2 regions of the Peribacillus sp. NPDC096622 genome follow, and region 2 is predicted to be linked to the other one. Evidence: a T-box and tRNA genes for the amino acid it is inferred to sense, from the RefSeq annotation. Region 2 holds a T-box; the other holds one or more tRNA genes.
What was found. The T-box of region 2 lies ahead of glyQ (glycine--tRNA ligase subunit alpha). A T-box ahead of a tRNA ligase gene usually reads a tRNA of that ligase, here a tRNA-Gly.
Positions count from the first base shown of each region.

Region 1 (16,852 bases), on a different contig from region 2:
AAACCATATGAAGGATATTAATTATTGAAGTCACTTCAACTGACATAGCCTTCACGAAAGTGTTATTGGAATCTTCAATGAAAGGATAACTGAAAATGAGTGAAAATAAGGACCCTTCCGAATCTAAGAAATTGGATACAATACATACTACATTTAAACAGGCTTTTGAAATAAAAAAGAATCCATTTCCTTGGATAAAAGCACTAAGTGCAGGCATAGCTGCTGCACTACCTGTTTTCATTGGCTTATTATTCGGAAATTTAGCGTACGGTTTACTTGCAGGGATAGGAGGCTTCACTTATTTATACGTTTTTAACCAACCGTATCACCAAAGAGCTAAAAAGATTTTCTTTGTGATGGTGGGTCTTGCTTTATCTGTTGTTTTCGGGACGCTATTGGCTCCATACCAATTGGGAACAGCCATAATGATGGGAATCATCGGGGCCAGTGTTTTTTTTATATTTGGTGCTTTAAGGATTACCGGTCCTTCGGCGGTATTCTTCGTTTTGAGCTTTGCGCTTGCGACAGGCATGCCCATTGACCAAAGTCTGGCCCCATTGCGTGGTGGGCTTGTTTTAATGGGTGGGGCACTATCTTGGATAATTTGTATGTTAGGCTGGTTTTTCAACCCTCATGGACCAGAATCGCTTGCGGTTGAAAAGGTGTACAGGGAATTGGGGGCATTCCTTGATTCCATGGGCACCGAGACATTCAGAAGAGCAAGACAGAGAACGGTATTGGCGATGAAACACGCTGAAGATACACTGTTAGCCGGGTTTTCAAACAGGCGAAATCCAAATGAGTTGAAGCGATTATACCTATTGAATGAACATGCCAATGCCATATTCCTGGATGCTATGGAAATTTCCTTGAACAAAAAAATCGTGATGCCGCCAGAATTAGGTCAATCCGTTCGTGCCTTGGCTGGTGCCATTGCATCTAAAACAAAGAATAAAAAAAAGATCCTTCAACCTGACCAAATGACGGATGAGGTGGAAGGGTTATTCATGAAGCTTTATAATGCAGATGCCATCATGAATGAACCTGTCCAGAAAATCGATCAAGCAGCAACCATCTCCAAACCTTCTTTAAAAACCATTTTTCTTGGGGCTTTCGATAAGAATTCAATTGTTTTCCTCTCTTCCGTTCGATATGGAACAATCCTTACCATTGCGGCCATCATCGCCTATTCCGCCAATTTTAACCGTTCGTACTGGATACCCTTATCCTGTGCGGCCGTTATGTCGGGTCCGACCATCATTGCCACATTCCATCGGGCGGTCCAAAGGACTTTCGGGACGGTCATCGGACTCCTGATAGCAAGTTTAATTCTAGCAGCCGTTCATAACGAGTACATCATCGTTCTGATCATTTTATCTTTGACATTCATTACAGAGCTTTTCATCGTTCGAAATTATGGATTGGCGGCAATGTTTTTTACCCCTTCAGCATTGATCATGGCGGAATATTCATCTCAAAGCTATGATTTTGGTTTTTTTGCGACTGTAAGGATAACCGATATCATCGTTGGAAGCTTGATAGGTCTTATTGGGTCGGTGATACTTGGAAGTCGTTCGGCATCCAGTCTTCTCAATCATTTGATAGCCAAAACGATTCGCAGCCAGGGGCAGTTACTATTGATGGCGTTCTCTGAAAAAGATAATGACCTTGCAATTGATGAAAGCAGCGAAAGGAATAAAATGCAAACGAATATCGTGAATTTATTAATGGTCTACAATGCATCACTTGGTGAGATATTCAAAAACAAAGCTAGATTGGAATCTCTTTGGCCCGTTATATTTTCGATAGAACAGTTGGGCTATTATCTAAATGCCAGTTTGAAATTATCTGAACGGCCAGTCCTTTCACAGCGGGAGCTTGCTCAGGTGCTGTATGTTTTCGAAACCATGGCGATAGCGGCAGATAAAAGTCGACCACTTACGAATAAAGAAGTGCCTGAAATTGAAGGATACTCCAAAATCCGCCAAGAAATTTTGGACCTGCAAGAAGCGCTTCAGTTTTGCGGAGAAGCAACTGGCCAATCAATCTATTAAGGGAGTTCATTTTGACTCCCTTCCTTTTAATGTCGCCCCTATTAGGATGAAATTGGCAGGATAATAGAAAAGTCTGTAAAAATGCAGGTTTTCATTATAAAATGTACTTACAAACAGAAAGGTGATGAACCATGTCAAACGTTGCTAAATTTCGCGATTTTTTAACTAGTGAGAAAATCTATATGAATGAGTTGAATGAAGATGGCACCACCTTTTTTAGAGCTGAGCAAAAGTTAAAGGACGGGTGGAAGGTCCTTTTAGTATTTGCTTTCAATCAAGATGAAAATGTGGCGGACTTATTTTGCTTTAATGTCGCCGAGTTGAAGAATCCTGAAAAGAAACAGGAAGTACATACACTGTTGAATGAATATAATGCCAATTTTAGATATTCCAAGCTGTATGAAGAAAATGGGACCATATCCATTCGTTATTCATACTCCATTGAGGGGGATATCGAACCTGATCTGGCGTTCAGGAAGTTAATCATGCTGCTTGAAACGGCACAGCAGGTTTATCCGCGTTTAATGGAAGTCATTTGGTCTTAAATCATCAGATAGGTTGAAAAAGTTCTCTGAATCAGGGGACTTTTTAACATTTTTACTAGAGTGAATGAATATATTAACGTTACAATACGCTAATTATTAATTTTTTTTAAAAGAACTATTGCATTTTTTCACATTAAACTATATAATTAATTTTGTTGATTGGTAATTCGACAAACTTCTACAAGGATATGCGGGTGTAGTTTAGTGGTAAAACCTCAGCCTTCCAAGCTGATGATGAGGGTTCGATTCCCTTCACCCGCTCCAATACATACTCATAACGTAGGGTTTCGTTACCTGGAGAACGAAGCTTTGCGTTTAAATATTATTACAAGAATTCTACTGTTTACAGTGGGATTTTTTTATTGTCCAAATTGCCTGCATTTTATCGAAGCGGTAATACAGTATGTTATACCCGAAAAATGGAGTTTTTAATTTTTGATTATCCTCCATCCGGGAGTGTGTGGGGGTTCGATACAGTACAAACTTAGTCAATGTGATTAACTACGTTAGTAGAATCAGATTGACTAAGTTTGTGCTTTTTTGTTAATGGGGAAGCGAAAGGCATGCCCGGCTATGTAGCCATCGATGATTATCTATTCGAAAGGCAGAAAGTAACCATGTAAACTGGATAGCAAAAGACCCGGGAGGCGTTTAAGGCGAGGGGGCTTGGCAGACAGTCGGCGGAAAGGGAGCGGGTTTGTGGAATCAACTGGAATGTAATTTAAGAAAAAACCGTAGGCTAGACTCATCCCGAACCAAGTTTAAGACTAGGTGATCCTTGATGCTGATACTAGCGGACTGGTTTTATTAATTGGAACAATAATGAAAAGACCCCTTCCGATTGTGGAAAGGGTTTATATCCGTTCGATTTAATTATCCTTCTATAATTGAGTAAGTCCCTTCACCACCGTGAATTTCAAGGAACATTTCCATCAAGGATTTCGTTAACTGATTTGCTTCCGTGGTTGAAGTATTGGGTTGTAAATAAATGATTTGGATGGCTTTTTTCGTTTCTTCGGTGACTTTCGTGCGTTCTGAATCAACGTAAGGACTACCGAATGGGCCTTCATGGTCGGCTGAAGTAATCATATTTTCCATGGAATTCAAGCGGCCGTTCAAACCATCATAACCATCTGACACCTCGCCAATCTTAATCGAGATGTCTCCTGATAATTTTTCAGCATCATAAATGCCGATCGGAACTTCATATAACAGGGAGAAGAAATTATTCAAATCGATGGCCGAATGGATGGGTGTCAAGTAATTCTGTTTTTTTATGCGGCGGTAAAGGGCTTCCACGGAGGGACGATACCGTGACGGGTTTGTTCCTGTAGCCTTGAAAATTTCCCGCCACACTTTAATGCCGGAAAAGTCGGTCAATTCCTTTTCTTCAAGGTCGAAGAAAAGAGCTTCCTGAAATAATTGAAGTCTTCCTTTCACCATTTGCGGGGAGGGACCTACTTCGATGTTTTCATATGTAATGATCCCGACTTTGAATTCAGGGATTTTACTGCTAAGATTAGCTGATACGGTAATTTCCAACCGTTTCACCTCCAAAAATGATTGCAATTAGTTTATCATAGATAGCAATGGTTTGAAATGGATTCAAGCTTCAATGTGAATACTGAATGAACGTAGGTGATTAATATGGATATGAACTCATTCAAGCAAGAAGTGATTTTATATAGTAAGGAAATCGGCATCGATAAAATCGGCTTTACATCGGCCACGGCTTTCACTGAACTGAAAGGTCGGCTGATACGTCAACAGGAACTTGATTATCAGTCAGGGTTTGAAGAAGCCGATATAGAAAAAAGGGTAAGGCCAGAATTGATATTCGATAAACCGCAATCCATCATTTCGATTGCGCTTGCATATCCTTCGAAATTGAAGGATGCTCCGCAAAGTACAAAAAGTGATCGCCGCGGGATCTTTTGCCGGGCTTCTTGGGGAACGGATTATCATACCGTCCTTCGTAATAAATTGCAGTTACTTGAGGATTTCATTAAAGATAAGGTGCCAGGGGCAATGACAAAGTCCATGGTTGATACGGGCGAATTATCAGATAGGGCAGTTGCTGAGCGTGCAGGAATTGGCTGGAGTGCAAAAAACAGTATGATCATCACACCTGAATTCGGTTCTTATGTATACTTGGGAGACATGATTACCAACCTGCCATTTGAACCGGATCAACCGATGGAAGATCAATGCGGAACATGCAATAAATGTGTCGATGTTTGTCCGACTGGTGCGCTTGTTCAGGGAGGGCAGCTAAATTCCAAGCGTTGCATTGCGTTCTTAACGCAGACAAAAGGTTTCCTTCCGGATGAATTCAGGACGAAAATAGGCAATCGTTTGTATGGGTGTGATACTTGTCAGACCGTTTGTCCGAAAAACAAAGGAATGGATTTTCATTTTCATGAAGAAATGGAACCCGACCCCGAGTTGGCGAAACCGCTGTTGAAACCCCTGCTTACGATTTCAAATCGGGACTTCAAAGAGACATATGGCCATGTATCCGGCTCTTGGCGCGGTAAAAAACCAATCCAACGAAATGCCATTTTAGCATTGGCCCACTTCAAGGACGAAACGGCATTGCCTCAATTGATACGGGTCATGAAGGATGATCCGCGGCCGGTCATCCGGGGGACGGCGGCCTGGGCAGTTGGGAAAATTGGCCGGGAGCAGGCCGTTTCCATTCTGGAGGAAGCACGAATGAAGGAAATGGATGAAGAGGTACTGGCGGAAATTGAGAAAGGACTGCAGTTTACCTTGGAAACAAAATGATATCTAAAATGAAGCCGCCCTGTAAATATAACGGGGCGGCTTTTTTGCTTGAAATATTCCGGTGCCTTCAAGGAAAATCTATATAAAAAGGTTCATTATGGTTATAGGATTGAAACTCCGACATTTATGAAGTTGTGTTTTTGTCCATGCCCTCGTACATACACATTAGCATAGATGGTAAGAAGGAGGGCATGAACTTGAGGGAACAATTGCAACGCCTTTTACAAGAGAGGGTGGAGTTTTATACTTCCGATGATCTGGAACGGGGTGAAAGGAAGTTACATTTGAAGAAGGAAATGATGAGGAACCGCGCTGCCGAAATTGTTCGGGTGAATGCGGCAGGCAAGGTACATTCGAAGAAAAAGGAAGACAGTGATACAGTCCTGACATATCATGTGCATCTGCAATATTTATTGAAACAGGAAGATTCATTTTATATAGAAGAAGAAATGGAAGAAAGGGAGGCACGGTTTCGAAATGGGTATATAGTGGATGAACGTGAGCTGATTCCCAGCTTTGAATCCGAAGAGGCACCGCCAAAATGTGATCCAGGCGCAGATCGTCTCGCATATAAGTATGATCGAATGAAGGCAGTCCAATATGCCGAGCGTTGGTGGAACGAATTCAATCCCGCTTATTATAAATTCACTGATGATTGTACGAATTACATTTCACAATGTTTACATGCAGGGGGAATACCTATGTGGGGGGCGCCAAATAAAAATAAGGGCTGGTGGATAAGAGGGAAAAGCTGGAGCTACACATGGACGACGGCCCATTCTTTATATCATCTGCTTAAAGCCGGGAATGCCATCAGGACAAAGCAGGTGGGGTCGGCAAAGGAATTGAATTTGGGTGATATCCTCTGCATAGACTTCGAAGGGGACGGACGGTTTGATCATAACTTGATCGTAACGGCTAAGGATCAGGACGGGATGCCGCTTGTGAATGCACATACGATGAACAGCCGTCACCGGTATTGGACATATGAGGATTCAACCAGATATACACCGAACATCGTTTATAAATTCTTTGTGATTTTGGATGGAGGGTGATTGGTTTTTAGTCTTTTTTGTTTAATGCTATAATTAAGGTGAAGTTCAAACTAGAGGTGAAAATGAAGTGTCAATACATGTAGTTTTATATCAACCACAGATTCCAGCAAATACAGGAAATATCGCAAGAACATGTGCAGGGACGGATACGTCTTTACATCTCATTCGCCCGCTCGGTTTCTCGACGGATGACAAACAGCTCAAACGGGCCGGGCTCGATTATTGGGAGAATGTAAAGATTCATTATTATGATTCGTTAGAGGAATTTTTTGAAAGGAATGCCGGCGGTGAATTTTATTATTTGACGAAATTCGGGGAGCAGCCGCATTCCAGCTTCGACTACAGTGACCAAGACAGTGAGATATACTTCATTTTTGGCCGTGAAACGACGGGTCTCCCGAAAGAGTTGATCCAAGAAAATATGGATCGGTGCCTGCGGATTCCAATGACGGATAAAGTACGTTCCCTTAATCTGTCGAACACGGCTGCCATCTTGGTTTATGAAGCACTGAGACAGCAAAATTACCGTGAATTGGATTTGAAAACAAAAGGTTGAGGTTCATCAATTCTATCATCGGGGGCATTTCAGCCCCGATGATGGATACTTTACTTTACATATTCTATAGGGGTGGGAGCATTGAATAACATTATTGAGAAGATTTTAGATCACCGTTCCATTCGTTCTTTTGAGGACAAGATACTGTCTGAGGAGCAAATCAATACGATTGTGGAATGTGCCCAAGCAGCATCGACTTCAAGTTATATTCAAGCGTATTCAATCATAGGGGTAACCGATCCGGAAAAGAAAGCCAAGCTTGCTGAAATTGCCGGACCACAGTCATATGTAGAGAAGAATGGACATCTATTCGTCTTTTGCGCCGATTTATATCGTCAGGATATGGTTTCCGAAATGGAAAACACGGATCTGTCCGAATCGATTGAAAGTACCGAGAAATTCATGGTTGCCTGTATTGATGCGGCCCTTGCGGCCCAAAATGCAGCATTGGCGGCAGAATCGATGGATCTTGGCATTTGCTATATAGGCGGGATCCGCAATAATCTCCCGGAAGTGTCAGCGATTTTGAATATACCGCATCGCGTTATACCATTATTCGCTCTAGTGGTCGGATATCCGAAAAACCGTTCGGATAAAAAGCCGCGTTTGCCGCTGTCCAATATCTATCATGAAAATGGATATCAGGAGGATAAGCAAGAGTTCATCGGACAACTTGAGGGGTATAATGAAACGATTTCCAGTTATTACAAGCTTCGGACTAAAGGTAAACGAAAAGACACCTGGACCGGGCAAATGGCTGGAATGCTTGGAAAGAAAAGCAGGCTGTACATGAAAGATTATGTTGAGAAGCAAGGATTAAAGAAACATTGATTAATGAAATGGCCTATTAGGAGTATTCTTGCCAAAGTCCTGAGTATGAGCCAAACAGTAAAGATCCCGGAAGTGCCCCCGGGGTCTTTTATTGTGTTCATTTGTCAGTCGGTAATACGGATTTGCCCCAAAAATCCTGTCAGGTTTTCTTCTTATATACCCATGAAATTACCATTGACAATATATTTAGATAGAATTATAGTAATTAAGTAGTGGATAATGATAATCATTTTCATTTGAGTTTTTACTTACCTATTTTTCAGTAAATGGAGGTTAAAAAATGGTTCGCCTATATACAGAGAATTTGAATATTGGTTATGGTGAACGTTTAATTGTAAAAGATCTCAGTGTGGAAATTCCAGATAAAAAAATTACAACGATCATCGGTTCAAATGGGTGTGGGAAATCGACACTTTTGAAAGCGATCACCAGAATCATTCCTAATCAATCAGGTACGGTTGTTTTAGATGGGGTGAATATCTCAAAAGAAAGCACTAAGATCCTTGCAAGAAAAATGGCCATACTTCCGCAGACACCCGAGAGTGCAAGCGGATTGACGGTTGGGGAGCTCGTATCATATGGGCGCTTTCCCTATCAAAAAGGTTTTGGGCGCCTGACCCAAAAAGACTATGATGTGATTGATTGGGCCCTTGAAGTGACCGGCACGAAAGACTTCAAGTTCCGTCCGGTGGATGCTCTATCAGGAGGTCAGCGCCAGCGTGTTTGGATTGCGATGGCCCTTGCCCAGGAAACGGAAATCATCTTCCTTGATGAGCCGACCACCTATTTGGATATGGCGCATCAACTGGAGGTCCTGGAATTATTACAGAGGCTGAATATAGAACAGGGACGCACAATTGTCATGGTTCTTCATGATTTGAACCAAGCTGCTCGCTTTGCCGACTATATCATTGCCTTAAAGGACGGGGAAATAGTCAAAGCCGGAGATTGTGAAGAAGTCATCACTCATGAAGTGCTTAAGGAAGTATTCCATATTGATGCGGTAATCGGACGAGATCAACGAACGAACAAACCAATGTGCAGTACATACAATTTACTAAAAGGAGATTTGACAACAAATGAAAAAGATAATGATCCCGTTTATACTGCTGTTAGTGTTAATTATTAGCGCTTGTGGTAACGAGTCAGCCGAAAAAGAAAAAAGCTCCGATTCCAAAAAGGAAAAATCAGGTACCATCACATATCAATCTGAAAATGGTCCTGTTGAAGTTCCGGCAGATCCTCAGCGTGTTTTAGTACTATCATCTTTCGCAGGTAACGTAATGGCTTTGGATGTTAACCTTGTAGGGGTTGATTCATGGTCTAAAATGAACCCGAATTTTAAAGAGTTAAAAGATGTTGAAGAAGTGACGGACGAAAACCTGGAAAAGATCATCGAGTTGAATCCGGATTTAATCATTGGTTTATCCACGATTAAAAATGTCGATAAATTAAAGGAAATTGCTCCAACCGTAACATATACATACGGAAAAGTGGACTATTTAACACAGCACGTAGAAATCGGTAAACTTTTGAATAAAGAAAAAGAAGCTCAAGCATGGGTGGATGATTTCAAAAAACGGGCAAAAACAACTGGTGATGAAATTAAAGCTAAAATTGGAGAAGATGCTACTGTTTCCGTTTTCGAAAAGTTTGACAAACAGTTCTATGTATACGGTGATAATTGGGGCCGTGGAACGGAAATCCTTTATCAAGAAATGAAATTGGGCATGCCTGAAAAGGTAAAAGAAGTGGCGTTGAAAGATGGTTACTTTGCCTTATCATTAGAAGTCCTGAAAGACTATGCCGGTGATTATGTGATTTTGAGCAATAACAAAGATCAGGACAATTCATTCCAACAAACTGACACGTTTAAAAACATACCTGCCGTTAAAAATAATAAACTATATGAAGCTGATGCAAAAAAATTCTACTTCAATGACCCAATAACATTAGATTACCAATTAGACTTCTTTTCCAAAAGTTTTCTTGGAAAATAATACTGCGAGGGAGAGGGATTCCAATTCCTCTCCTTTTATTCTATAAAAAAAGAGATGAGAGAGACAGATGACTAATGAAAATCAACGTTTCATCCCATTTATAAGTAAACTGATCATAGCGATCTTTGCCTTTATAGGCATGTTCATTATTTCAATGGCATTTGGTGCGGCTGATGTTACCGCTAAAGATGTCTGGCAAGCACTGACATCGAATGCTACCGGTGAAAAGATTTCAATCATTCGTGAAATCCGTTTCCCTCGTGAAGTGGGGGTAATCTTTGTTGGTGCAGCGCTTGCCGTTTCTGGTGCCATCATGCAGGGAATGACCAGGAATCCACTTGCCGATCCGGGGTTGCTTGGATTGACGGCAGGAGCCAATGCAGGTCTCGCCATTACTTTGGCATTTATTCCAAATGCTAATAATTTAGGGATCATGATTGCGTGTTTTATAGGTTCCGCTGTCGGGGCAACCATGGTTTTCGGAATCGGTGCGATGAAAAAGGGAGGATTTTCCCCTTTACGGATCGTATTGGCTGGTGCTGCAGTCTCTGCATTCCTATTTGCCGTTTCGGAAGGGGTCGGCATATATTTCAAGGTATCAAAAGATGTATCGATGTGGACAGCGGGCGGAAATATCGGAACTTCATGGGAGCAGCTTCGCGTAATCGCTCCGTTCATTTTAATAGGCATCCTAATCTCCCTTATCTTTTCCAGACAGCTCACCATACTTAGCTTAAGTGAAGAAGTGGCCGTAGGCTTAGGGCAAAAGACAACACAAATAAAGGCGGTTCTCTTCGTGGTCATCATTCTCCTGGCAGGGGCTGCTGTTGCACTTGTAGGAAATATGGTGTTCATCGGGTTAATGGTCCCGCATATCGTTCGGGCTATCGTGGGTACGGATTATCGATTCATCCTCCCAATGTCTGCGATTTTGGGAGCCACTTTCATGCTGCTAGCCGATACGATCGGCCGTACGATCAATTCTCCATATGAAACACCTGTGGTAGCGGTTGTTGCGATGATAGGTTTACCTTTCTTCCTCCTAATCGTGCGTAAAGGAGGTAAAGCATTTTCATGATCCAGTCAGCTTTAGTCAAAAAACAGCGTTGGATAATAGGTGCATTGACTGCACTCATCATCATTACGATCATTATTGGGACGTGTTCGGGATATTCCAATCTTTCTTTAGGGCGACTGTTTCCAACGCTCTTCGGGCATGGGACGTTTAAAGAGGAATTCATATTATTTTCCGTCCGCTTACCGCGAATCATCATCACCCTTTTAGCAGGCATGGCCCTTGCACTGTCGGGAGCCATTCTACAAGGGATCACACGTAATGATTTAGCCGATCCCGGAATCATCGGGATCAACTCAGGAGCAGGTGTTGCCATTGCCGCTTTCTTTCTGTTTTTCCCTCTTGACGCTGGTTCGTTTGTTTATATGGTTCCGCTTGTCGGTTTTATCGGAGCGTTACTGACGGCCTGTTTAATATATATCCTCTCATATAAGAGAAAGAGTGGCCTTGAACCCGTTCGGTTAGTGTTGATCGGCGTAGGTTTTTCAATGGCGCTTTCAGGCCTGATGATTGTCCTTATTTCGTCAGCGGAACGAGCGAAGGTCGATTTCATCGCAAAATGGTTGGCGGGAAATATATGGGGCACGGATTGGCCTTTCATTTGGGCAATCATTCCATGGTTAATCATCCTCATTCCATTCACTTTATATAAAGCAAATCGTTTGAATCTGCTTGGTTTAAGTGAACCGGTCGCAATTGGGGTCGGTGTATCGATTGAAAAGGAGCGGATCGTCCTGCTGATCACGGCTGTAGCACTGGCAGCCGCTGCCGTTTCTGTTACAGGCGGAATTGCCTTCATTGGACTTATGTCCCCGCATATAGCAAAATCCTTGGTAGGACCTCGAAATCAACTATTTATTCCGGTTGCCATTTTAATCGGTGGATGGCTATTGCTGCTTGCCGATACGATCGGCCGTAATATAATTGAACCAGAGGGGATTCCTGCAGGTATCATGGTTGCATTGATCGGTGCTCCTTATTTCATGTATTTATTGTTGAAAAAATAAGAACTTACTAAAATCCCCTGAAATCTTTCAGGGGATTTTATGCTTTTTGACTGACACTGTAGTTTATTGTTTCAATCATGGATTATCTATATCTAATTATTTCATCAGGATTCAATCGTTTCGCTTCGAAATAAAATACTTGAATAAACTTTTTTGTATTTACTCGGGTAGGAAGAACTATTGCTGTATCATTTTGCAGTTCTTTCATCTTTTGGCGAACGACTGTGAAATCAAAAAATTTGGAAGCGTAATTTTCAAACTTCGGATTTGAAAAATCCGTTAAACCGAGCGAAGCAAAATGATTCAGCGACTGGTTTATCGTTCTGCGTATTCGCTGTTCGGCAGCTTTTATTTCCCGATTGATATCAACCTGTACAGCTGCTGTACCGAGCTTTTTTTTGGTGATTTCTACAAAGATATCTTTAAGGGTCGGAAAATGCTGTTTAAAAGTAAAAGTCCGTTCATACATAAATAAATATTGAAGTATTTCCATTAAATCTTTTGCACCATTTTCTCCAACGATCCCTAATTCCGATAGTAGGAATTCGCCCACTTCTCTTATACTTTTCTCATTGAAATTATTTGATTTATCAATTTTTGGCTGTTCGAAATTCAATACACTATTTAAAGAGGCTTGGATATTAGTGATCGATCTTTCTAAATGGATACGTTCCATAACTTTTCGGATAACTGTTAATATCTCAATACGATTGATTGGTTTAGTAATATAATAATCGATTCCAAGCGAGTATGCCTCACCAATCAGCTCCTTTGATTCAACCTGTGAAATCATTATTATTTTTCCCTTAAATGTACTTTTTATATGACGAAGTGTCTCGATGCCATCCCGGATGGGCATTAATAAATCAATGAATAATATATCAATTTGCTTTAAATTCAAAATATGTCCTTCTAATAGACTGCCATCTTCGGCTTCCTCCACCACTTCTCCTAAATCTTCGCTCTCTATAATTTGGCTTAAGTTTGAACGTATAGCACAATCATCATCTGTTATAAAAAAACGCATGGAATCATCCTTTCTGGATCAACTTATCAATGGGTAATTTTATTGTAAAAACGGCTCCGTTAAAACTATTTTCAAATAGGATATCGCCTCCCAGTTCTTTTACGACCTCTTTTACATATGAGAGTCCAATCCCTGTTGAAGGTGTCCCGAACTGATCATATTTTGATGTGAATCCAGGTTTGAATATGACAGTCTGATATTTTTGAGGAATTCCAGGTCCAGTATCAGCCACTTTAAATTCTACATTGTCATGGAGTTCAACCAAACTTAAACTCACGATTCCCTTTTCATTAATTGCTTCCACTGCATTAGCGACTAAATTATTGAAAAGGGATAACACGGTATACACATGATAATGTGAATCGTTTTTTCCCTCTAATGAGTATTCAAATTGAATATCCTTTCCTAGTGATAAGGCATATTTTTCATTAATTCGGATAATTAAATGAAAAAGTTCAGCAGCATTCATATAATCTTTAAAACTTTCATTAGAGATCAATTTGGAGAGACCAGCAAAAATCCGTTGATTATCTTTCTTGACTTCATGCATTTCACCCGCGATGCGCAATGCTTTTTGACTATATGGCTCTGTAAGAACATGAAGCTGTTTTTCCCGTTTTTCTAGTGCTTTTAATTCGCGATACAAATCATACGATTTCTTTGTAATATTCTCTGCATTTTTTAATGTTTTTTTTAAATGAATCGTTTCCTCGTATAAATTGGAAATGAGCATCAGCATATGTTCATTTTGTTTTCTGATTTGCCTTTCCCTTGATTGTGCTTCATATAATTTCATCATATTAAAAAAGCTTAAAACGATAAAACTGTGGGCGAATGCAATCATGATCATCTCGTTTAGTGAACTTAACGTTATTGTTGTTTCTAATACAATATATTGAAAGACTAATTCTACAGAGTCGGATAATATTTCGATAATGAGACCAATAAATCCAATAATCAAAGAACGGTTTTGAAAGCGGTTGATTTTCACTAAATGAAAAAGAAAGGAATAGGTGAAATAAAAGAAAAAACTAGGATAATGAATTTCAAAAGCGGATGTCAAGGAAAAACTATCGTGCATGAAAAAATCTTTTAGAATTCGAAATGCCACAACCATTGCCCCTGTCAGGGTGCCCGAAAGAATGGCAGGTGTTTTCTGTAGTAATAGTAAAAAGAAGAAAAGTACAGGCGGACCAAAACTTACCCGAAACGTTTCATTTAAAGGATAAAAACTCAATTCGCCTGCTAATGGCACTGTTAACAACATCAAAGCAAGGATATTGACCTCTTTTTTCATTAACGTACTGAGATTCAAGTCGTCACCTCCCAATCTGTTTAAAAAATCAGTATACAGTTTCATGGGCTTCAATACAACGCTTACTTTGTTCCTGAATAGAACGGCTTATAACCAATTATGGCAAAACCAATCAGTTTTTCTATCCACAAAAATTGGTAACGGAACATGTAAGATGATCACGTTTTTTTAGAGGATTTTTTTTTAGATTTTGTAGGTTTTCGTATGATTATGTAGTTCCCAATTTAAAATTAACGGTAGATAGAAATTTTTGAAAGCGCTTAACAATTTTTAGAATATTCATTATTTTTTCATCGAATCTATTACATGTAAGCTTGATGGCATTCGGTAAAACGTTCATATAGAAAATATAATGATACAACAACTGAAGAGGTGGAAGAATGTGATTGAAGAATTATCGAAAGAGTATGACATTCACGTTAATAGTCAAAGAAAATCCGACTTAGATGAATGGGTAGCACATTACAGATCCTTTGCTAGTGAAGGACAAACCGCTAATTATATACCGGCATTGAGTAATGCACATTTATCGCAATTGGGCATTACCATACTGGAGCCGGGTGGAACAATGATCAAGTCAGGGGATTGGGAGGTCCCATTCACGCTGCAAAGTATTTCAAAAGTGCTCAGCTTTATAGCCGCATGTTTGGGTCGCGGCATTTCTTATGTGTTAGATAGGGTCGATGTGGAACCGACTGGGGATGCTTTCAATTCAATTATTCGTTTAGAAATGCATAAGCCGGGAAAGCCGTTTAATCCCATGATAAATGCTGGGGCGATTACCGTAGCTTCGCTTCTCCCAGGGGATTCTTCACAAAGGAAATTGGAATTTCTCTATGTGCTATTTGAAAATTTGTTAGGGAAGCGCCCGACCATCAATGAGGAAGTGTATCAATCCGAGTGGCAAACCTCTCATAGAAATAGAGCTTTAGCTCACTATTTAAAAGAGACGAATTATTTGGAATCGGAAGTAGAGGAAGCTTTAGAGGTTTACCTCATGCAATGTTCCATAGAAGTGACAACAGAAGACATAGCCCTGCTTGGACTGATTCTTGCTCAAGATGGTTACCATCCCGTTCGTAAAGAACAAGTAATCCCTAAAAAAGTGGCTAAGCTGGCCAAAGCATTAATGCTTACTTGCGGTATGTACAATGCTTCGGGGAAATTTGCGGCTTTTATTGGGGTGCCGGCCAAAAGTGGAGTATCTGGCGGGATTATGGCACTAGTTCCTCCAAGTGCCAGAAGCGGAATGCCTTTTCAAGATGGATGTGGCATTGGTATTTATGGACCAGCCATTGATGAATATGGGAATAGCGTAGCAGGTAGTTTGTTATTGAAGCAAATGGCACAAGAATGGGATTTAAGCATTTTCTGAAATGCAGAAAAATTTGGTTCCGGTGTAATTAATAGAAGCAATAAGGGGACATCCTTAAGATTTCCTCATCAATTTTCAAACTTTTACAAGAGGTGATGTAAATGCAGCAATTACTTTAAGATGTAATTGGACGCACTAGCACAAATCATTAATCCAGTTACTTTTAAACGTAAAGAATAATTTTGGAAAGCATGGTGAAAAATGTATGAATAATATGCAGCGAAAGATGGGAACATTTTCGTTAATGATGGTAGGACTCGGGTCAATTATTGGCTCAGGTTGGTTATTCGGAGCTTGGAGAGCGGCACAGATTGCAGGACCCGCTGCCATTATCTCTTGGATTATCGGGATGGTTGTTATTTTATTTATCGCACTATCTTACAGTGAATTAGGGTCTATGTTTCCTGAAGCTGGGGGAATGGTAAAATACACGCAGTACTCTCATGGTTCTTTTTTAGGGTTTATTGCAGGCTGGGCAAACTGGATTGCAATCGTTTCCGTAATTCCAGTTGAAGCGATTGCTTCTGTTCAATATATGAGCTCATGGCCATGGGAATGGGCACGGTGGACGCATGGTTTAGTAGAAAATGGAAGTCTTACTGGGGGAGGCTTGGCAATTGCCTCTGCATTACTGATCGTCTACTTTTTATTGAATTACTGGACAGTTAGTTTGTTTTCAAAAGCAAATTCATTTATTACAGTCTTTAAGGTTATAATACCTGGACTTACGATCGGCTCACTTTTATTTGCCGGGTTTCATGGTTCAAATTTTACCTCTGCAGGAAGTATCGCTCCTAATGGTTGGGCAAGTGTGCTTACTGCTGTAGCAACTTCTGGGATCATCTTTGCATTTAACGGTTTTCAAAGTCCGATTAACATGGCAGGCGAGGCAAAGAATCCCGGCCGTTCGATTCCATTTGCAGTAATTGGCTCCATCTTGATTGCAACGGTCATTTACGTTTTATTACAGGTTGCTTTTATTGGCGCTGTTGATCCATCCATGATTGTAAACGGATGGCAACATTTGAATTTCAATTCACCGTTTGCTGACTTAGCAATTGTTTTAGGCATAAACTGGTTGGTTATTTTACTATACGTAGATGCTTTTATTTCTCCTTCCGGGACGGGGATAACATACACGGCGACAACGTCACGAATGCTTTATGGAATGGAAAAGAATAAATATTTACCAAGCGTGTTTGGAAAACTGCATCCTCTTTATGGT
Region 1 covers NZ_JBIWES010000003.1:393,921-410,772, reverse strand. The annotation lists gene ACIQYG_RS08400 (FUSC family protein) at 96-2,054, shown strand; gene ACIQYG_RS08395 (YbjN domain-containing protein) at 2,186-2,599, shown strand; tRNA gene ACIQYG_RS08390 (tRNA-Gly) at 2,790-2,863, shown strand; gene ACIQYG_RS08385 (B3/B4 domain-containing protein) at 3,473-4,141, opposite strand; gene queG (tRNA epoxyqueuosine(34) reductase QueG) at 4,247-5,386, shown strand; gene ACIQYG_RS08375 (amidase domain-containing protein) at 5,584-6,441, shown strand; gene trmL (tRNA (uridine(34)/cytosine(34)/5-carboxymethylaminomethyluridine(34)-2'-O)-methyltransferase TrmL) at 6,509-6,997, shown strand; gene nfsA (oxygen-insensitive NADPH nitroreductase) at 7,079-7,828, shown strand; gene ACIQYG_RS08360 (ABC transporter ATP-binding protein) at 8,109-8,957, shown strand; gene ACIQYG_RS08355 (iron-hydroxamate ABC transporter substrate-binding protein) at 8,908-9,828, shown strand; gene ACIQYG_RS08350 (FecCD family ABC transporter permease) at 9,896-10,906, shown strand; gene ACIQYG_RS08345 (FecCD family ABC transporter permease) at 10,903-11,910, shown strand; gene ACIQYG_RS08340 (response regulator) at 11,993-12,937, opposite strand; gene ACIQYG_RS08335 (ATP-binding protein) at 12,942-14,297, opposite strand; gene ACIQYG_RS08330 (glutaminase) at 14,638-15,627, shown strand; gene ACIQYG_RS08325 (glutamate/serine transporter AimA) at 15,833-16,852, shown strand, end outside.
Region 1: it has a tRNA-Gly gene. The T-box ahead of glyQ (glycine--tRNA ligase subunit alpha) is inferred to sense a tRNA for this amino acid. The anticodon was not compared.

Region 2 (16,852 bases):
TTTATTCTCCAGTTTGTATATATCGTGAGCAACTTCTTCATATGGATGGGCTTTAATCATCGCAGCTAGCACTTTCTTCTCGATATTTTCCGGGAATATCGTTTCAATCCGCATTTCAGCTACTTCTTCAAGCTTTCCTTTAGAGCCGATGACCGGTTCACTGCCTTCACCTGGCAAGAAGCGTCCGGTACCTTCCCCCGAAAACGAGCAATTGCTGTAATTCCCGATCGCTCCGGCCCCTGCCTTACCTAGGGCTTCCCTCACCTTTTGTTCATCGGTCTTCGGAACATATACGACCAATTTCTTAAGAGCTGTCTCATAGGTTGGAATCAATACCTCTGTGTCCTGCAATTGAAGCGCTTCGGCAAGTAAATCATTCACTCCTCCCTTAGCAACATCCAAATTGGTATGTGCAGCATAAACAGCAATATCATGTTTGATCAGCTTTTCGATGATGCGGCCTCCAGCTGTGTTTGTATCGATCCTTTTCAATGGTCGGTAAATAAGCGGATGGTGGGCGATGATCAATTCCACGCCATTTTCTATCGCTTCGTCTACAACCTCTTCCAGCACATCAAGGGCAATCAGCACTTTAGTAACCGGCTTATTGAGCTGCCCGACATGCAGCCCGATCGGATCACCCTCCATTGCATAATGCTTTGGGGAGAATTGTTCAAACACTTCAATGATTTTGTGACCATTCACTGTCTTCAACCTTTAAGCACCTCCTCAATTACTGAAATTTGGGATTTTAATTCATTGCGCTTCGTTTCCAGTCCGCTTCTTCCGCTTTCATCCAATTGTTCGATGATTCTCTCCAAATGTTTTTTCTCAAGCTGCCATTTATTTATGAATATATCACTGAATTGCTCTCTTAGGAATGGACCGAAAGTGAGGCCCGCTTGCTTGTTTACCCCATATGGGCGGAGCGGGTCTCCTTTTTTGGCAATTAAGATCTCGTAGATCTTCCCATCTTCCTCTAGGATTTCCTCTCCACAAAGTTCCCAGCCGTTTTCGATTAGCCAGCTGCGAACATTCGCTGCACCCACATTAGGCTGAAGGATTAGCCTTTCTGCCTTGCCGAGTTTCCCTTTTCCACTTTCCAATATACTTGATATTAAAGTCCCTCCCATGCCTGCAATCGTAATGCATGTCGCTTCATCGGGATTCAATACTTCAAGCCCGTCTCCTTTACGTACCTCTATCTTGTCTCCAAGCCCCGTCATTGCCACTTGCTTGCGTGCTGACTGATAGGGCCCTTCTACAACCTCACCTGCTATGGCGCTGTCACACAAGCCGTTGGTCACCGCATAGCACGGCAAGTAAGCATGGTCTGAACCTATATCTGCAAGGATGCTTCCTTTTGGTATATGTATGGCAACACGTTCTAATCTCATCGATAGTTTTTCATGATTCACATTTATCAACTCTCTTAATTCAAATAATGTCTTACTATAATTAGTTTCCCATTCGATTATACCAAGTTCAATCGAAAAATTACAGAAAGGAGAAACAGGGCTCTTTCTATCACTGAGCGAAATAAACCTTCCATCTGGAATATTCCTTTTCTGAATAAATGAAAAACTGACTCAAAAAGTTCGCTTTCCAACGATTTCTTGAGTCAGTTTCATGAATTATTTCAGTCCATGAATATATTCGGCCATGGCGTCAACGTTCTGTTCTTCGACTAATCCTGGTGGCATTGCACCTCGTCCATTAGTGATCACGTCTTTAACCTCGTCCACCGACAGACGATCGCCAACTCCTTTTAGAGCAGGCCCGACACCGCCTTGATAGGCGTCACCGTGACAAGAGATACAGTTTTGCTTATAAATGTCCTCTGGTGATGCTGAGGCACTTTCTGTTTCTTCTGTCTTTTCGCCGCCCTCTTTTTCCTTAGCAAGATCTTTGGCATCACCCAAACCTTTAAACGAAAGTAAAAACATAAGTCCAATACCAAAAACCATGATAATAATAAAAGGCATTACTGGATTGCGATTCATAGTATTTCCTCCCCTATGTAGAACCTAAACTTACCATATTTAATATTATATACAAACAACTATATATTATTTTACTTGAAAAGAGTTTCAAGTAAAAGCCCAAAAATAGAAGATATTATATAATTTCTTAAAATTGTCAAAAACTTATGTATATTTCCAAACAATTTTACTTTTTCTTACATATGTTTCATAATACCCAAAAATCATTATTTAAAACCGCTGGAATGCACTTGAATTATATTAATAAAAAGTAAAGAGTGACCAGTGCTCCCAGGCATCCCGCTATGGAAAAATGGAGCAGCTTCAATTTATTGCCCAATAAAACCCAGAGACCGCAATTAATGAATAAGAAAATATAAAGGATACCCTCTTTGCCGGGTGCCATGAATTCCGCCAAACTGACAGTTACTAAAAGCAATGATAATACCATTCCCATCAAAGCCATCTGAAAAATGATTTTCCTGCCGTTCAAGCGGCGGACAGCCAGCCCAAAGACAAGTATTGAAATTGTTGTCATAAGCATTTGCATTCTTATGGTTATTTCAGTAAAATAATTCAAAAATACAATAAATGCAAAAAGGGTTCCAATCAACACCCCGGAAAAGATGCTGTTTTTTTTGCTCCCGGTTTCAATCGATTTTGATGGCGGAAGTTCGCCTTGACAGTATAACGCAAGCAGGTAATTACAATATTGCTCCGGAAGCATACGACTTTCCTTCCAGGAGTTTATTTCTTGAATGATGATTTTCTTTCTCATCTCATCCATGAATCTCACATCCTCATGATGATCTTCTTTTTAACGGCTTAGCTTTTTAAAATTTGTTTCTGTTATAATTTCAGTTATATGGAAAAACCGATAACTTTTGTTTTATTAGGATATTTTTACTCGAAATGAAAAAAAAGAGCCGCTCCCGAACGCTGGGCATTCAAAGAGGGCTCTGTTAAGGGCATATATATTCTATTCAAGGAAATCTTTCAAGCGTTTGCTGCGGCTTGGGTGTCTCAGTTTACGTAGTGCCTTCGCTTCGATTTGACGGATACGCTCGCGGGTGACCCCAAACACTTTACCTACCTCTTCAAGAGTACGGGTGCGGCCATCATCAAGTCCAAAGCGGAGTCTCAAGACGTTCTCTTCACGGTCAGTAAGAGTATCCAAGACGTCTTCAAGCTGTTCTTTCAATAGTTCATATGCTGCATGTTCCGATGGGGAAGTCGCATCCTGATCTTCAATGAAATCACCTAAATGTGAATCGTCTTCTTCACCTATTGGCGTTTCCAATGAAACAGGCTCCTGAGCTATTTTCAAGATTTCACGAACTTTTTCAGGAGTTAAGTCCATATCCTCCGCAATTTCTTCCGGTGAAGGTTCACGACCTAAATCCTGAAGAAGCTGTCTTTGGACACGAATCAATTTATTGATGGTTTCCACCATATGCACCGGTATCCGGATCGTTCTTGCTTGGTCGGCAATGGCACGGGTTATCGCTTGGCGAATCCACCATGTTGCATACGTACTGAATTTGAATCCCTTGCGGTAATCAAATTTTTCCACAGCTTTGATAAGTCCCATATTACCTTCCTGAATCAAATCAAGGAAAAGCATTCCGCGTCCGACATAGCGCTTGGCGATACTGACAACAAGACGAAGGTTAGCTTCTGCCAAACGGCGTTTCGCTTCTTCATCTCCATCTTCAATTCTCGTCGCCAGAGAGATTTCCTCTTCTGCCGATAAAAGGTCGACCCGACCAATTTCCTTTAAATACATGCGTACTGGGTCATTAATTTTAACGCCAGGAGGAACACTTAAATCATTTAAGTCAAACTCTTCTTCTTTTGCAAGTTTCTTCTCATCTGGATCATCTTCATCTTCGTCTTCCTCACCATCAGTGAGTATTTCGACGCCGTTTTCTGCTAACACCTCATAGAACTCATCCATTTGATCGGAATCCAACTCAAAACCGCCAATCATTTCAGCGATTTTTTCTAAAGTCAAAGAGCCTCGTTTTTTACCTAGCTCTAGTAATTTTTCTTTCACCTGTTCAAGGCTAAATTCATTATCAACTTGTTTGGAACGTGCTGGTTTTTCAGCCATTAGTTCCCCTCCTTCCAGGACTTACACCTAAACGACTACAACATTTTACGCAATTTAATGATTTCCATGGCAATTTGTGCAGCAGTGACATAATCACTTCGTCTAACTGCATCTTTTTCTTCAACTTGTTTTTCTTTTATCTTTAACAACTTTTCATATTTCAACACTTGATTTATACAATCGGTCAGTTCTTTATCGGTAACTTCCTCATTCACTGACATCATTTCTATTTCCGAAACGATCCTTCTCAAGTTTGGATCCGGTAAATAAGTAAGGAAAAAGCTTGTATCCGGTTCGTGTCCATCTTCATAGAACGCATATAAATAGGTGATGATTGCCTGATGTTCATCTACATGAAAGACCGTTTGCCCAAGCAACTGCTGAATTTTGAAAGCCGTATCCCTGCTTTTTAGCATATGGGCAATCAACTTCATTTCAGCATTATGGTGAGCAGGCTTCAACTTATGCTCATATTGCAGGGCCATTTTCTTTTGGGCTGCTGGCTGCGGCAGTGTACCCTTCTTGCGTTCCGTAAAGAACACCTGACGCTGCTGCTGTTCCAGCGCATCCAATGAAAGGGAAAATTCAGAGGATAGCTGCCGGAGATAATGATCCCTCTCCACTGCATTGGGCAATCGCGAAATTTCTTTAAGGACTTCTTCGATATATTGAATTCGATCTCCTTCATTATTTACATTTTTCCCTCGACGCAAATAATGCATTTTGAATGCCATGTAGGTTAAACTGGCCCCTATTACTTCAGAAACAAAGCTTTTTTCACCGAATTCCTTTATGTAGTCATCGGGGTCCATGTTATCAGGCATGAGAGCGACTTTCACGGAAAACTCGTGGTCCTGTAGCATATTAACTGCACGATTGGCAGCGTTTAATCCCGCAGAGTCCGAATCGTAGCAAATAAGTATCTGGTCAGTATTTCTTTTTAAAAGCTGGATATGCTGGTCCGTCAGGGCAGTACCCATTGTAGCGACCGCATTCTCCACACCTGCGCCAACTGCTGAAATGCAATCGGCAAAGCCTTCAAAAATGACTGCTTGTTCTTTCTTTCGTATGTGTGGTCTTGCATGATGGAAATTATATAAAGTTTTACTTTTATTAAAGATTGGCGTTTCAGGACTATTCAAATATTTGGGCTCATCGTCCCCCATCGCTCTTCCTGAAAACGCAATCGTATTTCCTTGATGATCCATAATTGGAAACATGACTCTATTTCTGAAACGGTCAAAATATGACTCGTCTTTTTCCCTGTAAATAATAAGCCCTGCCTGCTCCATGTATTCCGCTGGAAACCCGCGTTTTAAAAGAAACTTGGACACGAAGTCCCATGAATCCAAAGAGTAGCCAATTTGGAACTTTTCTATCGTCTCTTCAGTAAACCCCCGTTTAAGTAAGTATTCGAGAGCATCCTGCCCCTCTTTCGTATTAACGAGGAGATGATGATAAAACTTCCTCAGAAGGTCATGGGCTTCAACCATTTGCTGAGCGCCTGCCGGCATGTTGGAACGCTTGGAATCCTTATTGATTTCAACATCCAAAGGAACATTTCCTTTTTCAGCTAAAACTTTTGCAGATTCCACGAAGCTGTATCCTTCTATATCCATTAAGAAGGTAAAAATATTTCCGCCTGCCCCGCAACCAAAACAGTGAAAGATTTGTTTTTCCGTTGAAACGGAAAACGAGGGCGAGTTTTCACCATGAAAAGGACATAGGCCAAAGTAATTGCGCCCCTGCTTCTTCAACTGGACATACTCCCCAATTAAATCAACAATGTCAACAGCTTCACGAATTTGATTAATTTTCTCATCTTCTATACGGCCATTTATCATTTTTCCACCTTGCAATATTGGTGATAGTTTCTTATTCGATACTGTTTCTTAATTCCCTGCAATGTTCGACAATGTTTTCATAAGTTTATTTGTAAAACATGCACGATCTTCCTTTGTGAATGCTTTCGGCCCTTTCGTATGCTTACCCTGCCTGCGGAGTTTCGCCGACTGATAACGCATATCCAAGAGCATGAAAATATTCTCGTCAGTGTATTCCTTTCCCCTTGGCGAGAGGACATAAACGTTTTTAGGAAGCAGGGTCCCAGCCAAACCAATATCTGCAGTAACGACAATATCACCCTTTTTTACTGAGTTTACTATATAAAGATCTGCCGCTTCTTTGTCTGCATCGACATATACCCATTTACCTTCAGGGTTATTCATCATATTTTTATATGATGCAACAAAACAGACTTCAACATCGTGCAAACTTGCACAATGGAGGATTTCGTCTTTCACCGGGCATGCATCGGCATCGACGTGTATCGTAGGTTTATTATTCATACCTTCTAATTCTACATCTTTCTGCATAATCCTTTTTCTCCCCTAAACTTTATGAAGATATGGTGAATTTCCAGCATTGATTCAGAGCGTTCCCTCTAAAAGAGCAAACATTATTCTTCAAAGAATACCTGCTTATTTAAGTGAAAGCACCTCTTTTGCCTTGAAAAAGACCAGCCCCTCCTGAATTATACGGAACATGTCGAATTATTTTTATGATATAAACCTTGACATCTCATTAACCTTTAGTTTATTCCTTATTAATTAAGTCTAAACCTTAAGATTACTTTTTTCTCACAATTTTTTATTATAGTCTATTTGACTAGAAGATGCCAACATTTAAATTCCGAATATGTTTTCATGCAAATCAATCGATTTACACTTGGAAACTAAGAGGAATTTTATGTAATTATTTTGAATTTATTCTTATTATTCCCTCATTCGGCCTTGGCATTAAAATGTGAGCTGACACATAGAGTGTCTAGCTCACATTTTGATTTTCGTTAATTTTAAGGATCAACGGTTTTTGTTTTGAAGGATATTGATTATCAAATTGGCTGTTTCTTCGACAGCTTTATTGGTTACATCAATGATTGGACAGTTCAACCTTGATATGATTGTATCAAAGTATGTCAATTCTTCTTTTATGCGCTCCACATTTGCGTAAATGGCATGATCATTGAGCCCAAGTGACTTTAATCGTTCTTTACGAATATGGTTCAGCTTTTCCGGGCTGATCTTTAAACCAATGCATTTTTCAGGAGGTACCAGGAACAGCTCTTCTGGAGGTTCCACTTCAGGCACTAAAGGTACGTTCGCCACTTTATAGCGTTTGTGTGCTAAATATTGTGATAATGGCGTTTTGGAAGTGCGTGAAACACCCACTAAGACGATATCTGCACGTAAAATTCCCCGAGGGTCACGTCCATCATCATATTTTACAGCAAATTCAATGGCTTCCACACGCTTGAAATAGTCATCATCCAGCTTTCTTACCAGACCTGGTTCATTAAGCGGCCCTTTCGGCGCCCTTTCCTGAAGGATGTCCATGAGCGGCCCTAAAATGTCATAAGCAGACAGGTTTTCTTTCTCGACCTGTGCTTTCATATACGCTCTAATAGCTGGCTTCACCAGAGTATAAGCAATGATTGCCCCATCCAACTTAGCCAGTGATATCACTTCATCCACGTTTTGTTCATCTTCAATATACGGAATTCTCTTTATGGAAAAAGCAGATCCCGAGAACTGGCTTGCAGCGGCTTTTGTGACCAATTCCGCTGTTTCCCCTACTGAATCCGATACAACATATATAATAGAACCGTTCATATTCTCCGTCATTCCTTTTGCAAGCCCCCTAATAGCCTTCATCAGCCAAAGCTACGAATGCTTTCGTAATATTGGTTTTTGTAATCCTTCCAATTACTTCATAGCCTTTTTCTGTGTCTTTAACGACCGGTAATGAGTCGATTTGTTTATCAATCAATTTTTTGGCAACATCAATCAAAAGGTCTTCTTTTGAACACATTGTAATATTGGGCATCCTAGTCATGATGATATTGACTGGAATGGAGTTAAGCTCTTGTTTCCCAATACTCGCACGCAATAAGTCTTTCCTTGATAAGACACCAACAAGCAATGCATGCTTATCGACGACGAACATCGTTCCGACATCCTCTAAAAACATCATGACGATTGCATCGTACACGGAAATGCCCTCGTCAACGACGACAGGTATCGATTGGTAGTCCCGTACATAAAGATGGTTAAGGCTATCTGTCAAAAGCTGTGTCCCCGACCTGCCTGTATAGAAATACCCCACTCTGGGCCTGGCATCAAGAAAACCTGCCATCGTTAAAATCGCTAAATCTGGACGAAGTGTCGCCCTGGTAAGGTTCAATCTATCCGCAATATGTTCTCCGGTAATCGGTCCGTTTTCTTTTACAATTTGTAAAATTTGTTCCTGACGCTTATTCAATTGGATTATAATCACCACCCCACTGCTTTCGCAGAGTAAAGTAACAAAAGTTATTCATTTAATAATTATATACTAAATTATTTAATTAGGGCATTTTTGGCCTATTTATTGATCATTTATCTTTTTAAGAAATCGGAAACCCTTATTCAAAGTGTTTCCGATACCCATACATCCCTTCGATCATGTAAGGATGATTTTATTCATGGCAGCAAAACCTGCAACCAAATCACTGATTTCCTTCATTAAGGATAAACGGTTGTTGCGGATCGCTTCATCTTCTGCCATGACCATTGTATTCTCGAAATATGGCTCTATTTCCGATTGAAGCGAAACAAGCTGTTCAAACCGCTCATTCTCATCTTCAGATTCATTATAACGCTTTGCCACTTTTTGATATTTGACGTATAACGCATTTTCTTGATCATTTTCAAAGGCACCAGGGTCGACTGTCACCTTATTGTCACATTTTACGGCAATGTTCATGACCCGGCTTAAAGCTTCCATGCTTTCTTTAAAGCCTGCTTCGTCTTTTTTAGCATCCAATACATGTGCCCGTTCCACGATGGAGTGGATATAACCGATCTCATTGAGCAAAACTGCGTCAATCAAATCGTAACGGATTTGCTGTTCTTGAAGCAGGTGTTTGACACGGGCTTTAAAGAATGTGAACATATCCGCTTTAACTTCTTCAAGATCACGTTTTAAGATGCCTTTTGATTCCAGTCCTTTAAGACCTAAAGTAATAAGCTCCTCTAATGAAATATTCCATTTCTTCTCAGCTAGAATTTGGACGACACCGCTCGCCTGCCTTCTTAATGCGTAAGGATCCTGGGAACCTGTCGGAATGACGCCAATAGCGAAGAATGAAGACAAAGTATCAATTTTTTCAGCTAAACTCACTACCGCTCCGATGACTGAAGGCGGTACATTATCATCCGCATGCCTTGGCATATAATGTTCATTGATAGCCGCGGCCACTTCTTTGGCCTCCCCTTTCAAGAGAGCATATTTTTCACCCATATACCCTTGCAATTCAGGGAATTCATAAACCATGTTACTTACCAAATCGAACTTGGCAATTGCCGCTGTACGAAGCGCCATTTCTTTTTCCGCCTTTAAATTCAAAGCATCCGCAAGGGCACCGGTCACTTCAGTTACCCGGGCAGTTTTCTCGGATAATGTACCGATTTCTTCATGATAAACGATGCTGTCAAGCTTTTTCAAAGCATCCGAAATCTCTTTTTTCTGATCTTCTTTATAGAAAAATGCTGCATCCGATAAGCGGGCACGCAATACTTTTTCATTACCTTTAGAAACCTTATCCAAATGGCGGTCATCGCCGTTACGCACGGTTACAAAGTAAGCAAGCAGGTTCCCGTCCTGATCTTTAACAGGGAAATAACGTTGATGTTCCTTCATTGATGTGATAAGTACCTCTGCAGGAAGCTCAAGGAATTCTTCTTCAAAATGTCCAAATAACACCGTTGGATACTCTACCAAATTATTTACTTCTTCTAGCAGATCTTCATCGACAGGGATGATCCAGCCTTTCTCCTGTTCCAGCTCTTTAATCTGATCCAATATAACTTGCCGGCGCTTTTCTGGATCCGCCATTACATATTGTTCTTTCAGCGCATCTTCGTACCGTTCCGGCTGCTCGATGATGGCGCTGTCGCCCAAGAAACGGTGACCTTTTGTTTCACGGCCGGTTTCCACATCAGCAATGCTGAATGGCACTATTTCATTGCCGAATAAGGCAATCAGCCATTTAATCGGACGGACGAAGCGGAGCTCCTGATTGGCCCAGCGCATATTTTTCGGGAACGTCATGCCACTGATGATTTCAGCAAGCTCCGTTAAAAGCTGAACGGTCTGCTGTCCTTTTATGAATTTATTCACATGGACATATTCCACACCCTTGAGTTCTTTAAAATAAATGTCCTCTGAAGTCATGCCTTGACCCCTGACGAATCCCAATGCAGCTTTAGACCAGTTGCCTTCGCTATCCAAAGCGATTTTCTTGGCCGGACCTTTTGCTTCTTCTTCGATATCCTTTTGGGATTCTTCCACGTCCTTCACCAATACGGCCAAACGTCTTGGTGTGGAAAAAGCTTCAACCGTTCCGAATTCAATCGCTTTTTCCGTTAGCCATTGCTGCACTTTATCTGACAACTGTTTCATTGATGCTGTCACAAAACGGGCAGGCAGCTCTTCCAATCCAATCTCCAATAACAAATCACGCTTGCTCATTTGTATTCTCCCCTTTCACTTTCAGGATCGGGAAGCCTAATTTTTCCCGCTCTTCATAGAAGGTTTTGGCAACCTTACGCGCTAAGTTACGGCACCGGGCTATATAACCCGTTCTTTCCGTCACCGAGATGGCACCTTTGGCATCCAAAAGGTTAAATGTATGTGAACATTTCAAAACATAATCATATGCAGGATGTACAAGTCCTTCTTCCATTTGGCGATGCGCTTCCTTTTCATACATCGTGAAAAGCTGAAACAGCATATCAAGGTCGGAGGTTTCGAACGTATATTTCGAATGTTCGTATTCCGGCTGACCGAATATATCCCGAACTGTGAATCCATCTGTCCATTCTAGGTCAAATACGTTTTCCTTATCTTGAATGTAAGAGGCGAGACGTTCGATCCCGTATGTAATTTCCACGGAAACCGGTTTACACTCAAGACCGCCCACTTGTTGGAAATAGGTAAATTGCGTGATTTCCATCCCATCAAGCCACACTTCCCAACCGAGACCGGCACACCCTAGTGATGGATTTTCCCAGTTGTCCTCCACAAAGCGAATATCATGCTCAAGCGGATTTATCCCTAAAGCGCGTAATGAATCCAAATATAACTCTTGGATATTGTCAGGTGACGGCTTCATGATCACTTGGAACTGATGATGCTGATAAAGTCGATTAGGGTTCTCACCATAACGACCGTCAGCCGGACGGCGGGAAGGCTCTACGTAAGCGACGCTCCATGGCTCCGGTCCAATGGCTCTCAGGAACGTGTATGGGCTCATCGTTCCTGCCCCTTTCTCGACATCATAAGCATTCATCAATATGCACCCTTGTTCAGACCAATGCTTTTGTAACGTTAAAATCATATTTTGAATATTCATCGTACACCTCCAGGTTATTTAAAACGGCTTTTTTAAGATTAAAGGTCGGAACTCATTACATTTTGGCAAACAAAAAACTCCCGTCCCTATGCGAAATGCATAGGGACGAGAGTATACCCGCGGTTCCACCCTAATTGCCGTTTATTAAACGGCCTCTTTTCAAAGCAACATGCTCCGGAACGCCCTTCCCTGTAAATCCATATCCCGGCTTCCACCGTCCCGGGTTCGCTTTTTATGGAGAATGACAGATACTCTTTTCCATCAACGCAATCTTCTTATTTTGATGATTAGAATTTTATACAAACTAGCATGGAATGTCAATAGGTCAGATCCTAAAACATATCTTTCATCGTATCAATCTGTTTCAGGAACTTTTTTGATTTCAAATGCAGACCGGAATATTCCTCATAATATGCATCGATTATCTTCCGCAGTTCTTTTTTCGTTTCTGGCTTGACTGAAATGTTTCCGAGCCTTGATAAATCGAAATAATAAAAAATTCGGAGCAATTTGACGGCTGCAGGTGAAATTTTATAATGATAAGGGTCTTTCCCCAGACAGCGGTGACAGATAAAGCCCGCTTCCCGAAGCGAGAAGGAGAATTCCCCTTCCGTTTCACCACATACAGCACACTGATTCAGCACTGGGTTAATCCCATTGACGGGCAGCATCTTCATTTCAAAAATGAATTTCAAAACCTCTGCGTCATATTCCTCGTTTATGTAATGCAAGGTTTGCGAAAGCAATTCATACAAATATGGATTCGGTTTCTTATCATCGACGCTTTTATCAAGCAATTCAACAATATATGAAGCATAAGCAGTGGCAAAAAGATCCTCCCTTATGAAACGGAGTGAATCGACCATTTCGCCTTGCTGAAGACTGCCGAGTCCGGTTGATGTAGTTACAAGAAAATACCCGGAGCAAAAAAGCTGTGTGACGGCAGAAAGCCTGCTATTAGGCTTACTGGCTCCTCTAGCCATGACGCCAATTTTTCCTAGCTCACGGGTATATATAGTAATGATTTTGTTATTTTCTCCATATGCAGTACGCCTTATGACAATGCCCTCACATTTTTGGAGCATACCAAGACACCACCCATGCTCGCCAAGGCTAACCTATGAAACAGGAAAATCAATTTCTGCTAGCTCATCATTCATTCCCAAGTGTCCTTCCTGTCTCTCGACTTCTATCTCCTTAAACAGCAAATAGGTGTCCACATTACCTGTTTCAGTGAATAATTCCCAGGTAAAATCCAACATTTAAAAGCCCACCTTTCATTTTTAACTAGCAATATTAATATCCGACCATATGATTAGCTTGACCGTTTTCCAAACTTTCATGATGCGTAAATTTTGTTAATTAATACTCGCTCTCATTAAAACCATAATCGCGAAGCTGGCTTGCTTTGTTGCGCCAATCCTTCTGTACCTTCACCCACAGTTCCAAGAAAACTTTAGAGCCCAATAGGTTTTCGATATCCACCCTGGCACGGCTACCGACTTCTTTAAGCATTTTCCCTTGCTTTCCGATTACAATGCCTTTTTGTGAATCCCGTTCTACAACGATCGTCGCCATCACATTGATGGTGTCGCTGTTGTCCATTTTTTTAATTGAATCGATGACAACAGCCACTGAATGAGGAATTTCTTCCCGTGTCAGGTGCAGTACCTTCTCGCGGACCAATTCGGAAATGATAAAACGTTCCGGGTGGTCGGTCACTTGGTCAGCTGGATAAAACTGGGGACCTTCAGGCAGATGCTCTTTGATTTGTTCAAGCAGTGTATCCACATTATTTCCTTCAAGCGCAGAAATCGGAACGACTGCCGCAAATGGGTAAAGCTGTTGGTATTTTTCAATGATCGGAAGTAAATCATCTGGATGCATCGCATCGATTTTGTTTACCACCAAGAAAACAGGCGTTTTTACGGATTGAAGTTTTTCGATGATAAACTCGTCACCGCGTCCGTATCCTTCAGTCGCATTGATCATGAAGAGAATCAAATCGACTTCCTTCAATGTATTCGTTGCCACTTTCATCATGAAGTCACCAAGTTTATGCTTTGGTTTATGAATGCCGGGTGTATCGATGAAAATCATTTGTGAATCGTTTTGCGTAAGTACACCCTGGACCTTATTTCTTGTAGTTTGCGGTTTATCGCTCATAATGGCGATTTTTTGACCGATGACCCGATTCAGAAATGTACTCTTTCCAACATTAGGTCGTCCAATAATTGAAATGAAACCTGATTTGTAATCTTTTACTTGTTTATCGTCAAATAGTTTATCCATTTAAATCCTCCGGTGAAAAAGCTCCTGGAAGCAATTCCTGTACTGTTAGTTCTTTAATATCCCCATTTAAGTTGGTCAAAACGACCGGCATGTCCTTTTCGCACAGTTCTGAAATAACCTGCCTGCATGCCCCGCATGGAGAAACGGGACCATCGGTATCTGCCACGACTGCAAGTTTGGTGAATTTTTTATCGTTATGGGCATAAGCGCTGAATAAAGCTGTCCTTTCGGCGCAATTACACATGCTGTATGCAGCATTTTCTATATTACAACCATGATAGACCTTTCCATCAGCGGTCAAAAGGGCTGCCCCCACTTTAAATTTGGAGTAAGGCACATATGCTTTATCCCTTGCTTTTTTAGCTTCCTCAATCAATTCTTTTGTATTCAATTCACATCTTCCTTTCAAATTGAGTACCATTTCGGCAACCTACAGGCCAAACTTAGGCAAAAAGATAATCAATCCAACTATTATAGAAAATATAGCATATATGAATACAGCTCCGGCTGCAATATCTTTTGCCTGCTTGGCAAGCGGATGGATTTGATCCGTTACCAGGTCCACTACCCTTTCGATCGCAGAATTAACGAGCTCCAACGTAATCGTACCGGCTATGGCCGCCAAAATGAAAAGCCACTCCATCCCATTCAATGAGAAGTGCCAACCAAAGAATACGACGATTGCCGTTAACGCGAAATGAATCTTGATATTGCGTTCAGTCCGAACAGCTTCCAAAATTCCCTGACAGGCAAAAGAGAAACTTTTTAATAAAGGATACCTTTTTTTACCCTTCTCTTGAAAGTCCATATTCTTCCAAGATCTCCTTTTGTTTTGTGAACATCACTTTTTCATCTTCTTCATTCATGTGGTCGAATCCCAATAAATGAAGAAAACCATGCAGCGCTAAAAATCCAAGTTCCCGTTCAAATGAATGACCATATTCTTCAGCCTGCTCTTTCGTGCGTTCAATGGAAATGATGATATCCCCTAACATGCGGGGCATTTCCGCTCCGACAATTTCCACTTCGTCTTCGCCCATTTCTTCAAGCGCAAAGGAAATTACATCTGTAGCTGAATCTTTATGACGATATTCTTTATTGATTTCCTGAATCCTATCATTGTCTACAAATGTGACAGACAGCTCGGTGTCTTTTTCAATGTTTTCTTTTCTTGCCGCAAATTGCAGAATGCTTTCAACAAGCTGCTGAGCTTCCTCCGTTACTTCATTCGTTTCATCCATTAAATCGATAGCTAAAATCATTCTTTCACCTTCTGTCCTAATTTATCCGGCTCCGGATATTCAATCCTGGAGTGGAAGATACCATTCAGCGATTCACATAAGGAATGCTTCACGATACTCAATTCTCTCATAGTGATGTCACATTCATCAAATTGACCATCAGAAATCCTGTCCTGAATGATGAAACTTACCAGCTCTTCAATCTTCTCCGGAGTTGGGTGCTTCATCGATCTCACTGCAGCTTCCACACTATCCGCTATGCCGATGACGGCTACTTCCTTCATTATCGCCCTCGGCCCTGGATATCGGTAGGCCGCTTCGAGTGTGGACTCATCCTGTTTTTTTGCCTTATGGTAGAAAAATTTCAATAATGTGGTTCCATGATGCTGCTCTGCAATATCCACAATCTCTTTCGGGAATTTGTGACTGCGCAGCATATCCCCGCCATCTACGGCATGGGCAATGATGATATCCCTGCTCGTTTCCGGCTGCAGCCGATCATGCGGGTTCTCTTCACTCATCTGATTTTCGATGAAGAAGTGCGGCCGTTTCGTTTTACCGATATCATGGTAATAACTGCCGACCCTTGCCAGCAATCCATTCGAGCCGATGGCTTCACAAGCGGATTCCGCCAAATTGGCGACCATTACACTATGATGATATGTCCCCGGAGCCTCAATCAAGATCCTCCGCAATAGCGGATGATTGGGATTCGCGAGCTCGATAAGCTTAATCGATGATAAAATCCCGAAACCAGCCTCGAAAAACGGTAGCAGTCCCATAGTCAAAACGGCTGAACCCACTCCAGAACCCATGGCAGCAGCAGCATAATATAGGTACTCCATTCTAGTATAATGGCTGTCCATAATAAAGATGAGCGAAAAAACGAATGCCATATTGATTAAAGACAATAGCAGCCCCGCTACCAGCACCTTTGATTTGAAATTGGGCCTGGATAGAATGATGATTGCCGTCAATCCCCCGAAAATGATATACAGCCCCATCGAGAAATCCAGATTTCCAGGGGTATCACCATTAAATATAATCGTACCATACGAACCTAACAATATGATCATTGCTACCGCTAACTTATCATTCAATAATATCTTGATGAGCATCGCCGCCATGGCACCCGGGAAAATGTATTCCAGGTTCGAGTTTTTCAGGTCTGCCAGAATGCTGACCGTTTTCATGGTAGCCATTGAAAGGATAAAGACAAGACTGAAGATCAATAACTGATTGTACTTGTTATCCTTTTTGGAAATGGAATAGTAGAAATAGTAATAAAAAGCGGCAAAAGTCAGGAATATGAATAACAGCAGGCCGATATACGGGTATATGGTAGACTCCGTATTCAAGAAGCCTGCCAGTTCAAGCTGCCTATATACATCCCTGTCCACTAATTGATTTTCTTCAACGATGATCTGACCTTGAAGGATCCTGATTGGCTCCACGCTTTCAACCGCTTTCCTTCGCTGTTCCTCGGTTTTGTCCTTATCGAAAAATACATTCTGGATGATTGCCGTACGCGCAAGGGAAGTAGAGGCTTTTTTCATTTCGCCGCTAATGCTCATATAACCCAATTCCTCTACTACCTTTTTCTTGGCATTTTCGACGTCACTTGCAGCGATTCGGGAGCTCATCACATTATTCACTGCCGTAATGGTTGAATCCTTCGCTATTTTCAACTCATCTTCATCCGCCTGCACTAATGCTAGGAAAACGGATTCCTCGATATTTTTATTCACTTCATCGGTCAATTTTTCTTTTA
Region 2 covers NZ_JBIWES010000001.1:159,282-176,133, forward strand. The annotation lists gene ACIQYG_RS00715 (Nif3-like dinuclear metal center hexameric protein) at 1-714, opposite strand, end outside; gene ACIQYG_RS00720 (tRNA (adenine(22)-N(1))-methyltransferase) at 711-1,418, opposite strand; gene cccA (cytochrome c550) at 1,635-2,003, opposite strand; gene ACIQYG_RS00730 (hypothetical protein) at 2,239-2,769, opposite strand; gene rpoD (RNA polymerase sigma factor RpoD) at 2,962-4,095, opposite strand; gene dnaG (DNA primase) at 4,131-5,936, opposite strand; gene ACIQYG_RS00745 (YaiI/YqxD family protein) at 5,988-6,443, opposite strand; gene ACIQYG_RS00750 (pyruvate, water dikinase regulatory protein) at 6,957-7,778, opposite strand; gene ccpN (transcriptional regulator CcpN) at 7,795-8,433, opposite strand; gene glyS (glycine--tRNA ligase subunit beta) at 8,596-10,665, opposite strand; gene glyQ (glycine--tRNA ligase subunit alpha) at 10,652-11,548, opposite strand; T-box leader at 11,647-11,822, opposite strand; gene recO (DNA repair protein RecO) at 11,881-12,633, opposite strand; gene ACIQYG_RS00775 (YqzL family protein) at 12,667-12,810, opposite strand; gene era (GTPase Era) at 12,911-13,840, opposite strand; gene ACIQYG_RS00785 (cytidine deaminase) at 13,833-14,231, opposite strand; gene ACIQYG_RS00790 (diacylglycerol kinase family protein) at 14,271-14,648, opposite strand; gene ybeY (rRNA maturation RNase YbeY) at 14,626-15,102, opposite strand; gene ACIQYG_RS00800 (HD family phosphohydrolase) at 15,099-16,852, opposite strand, start outside.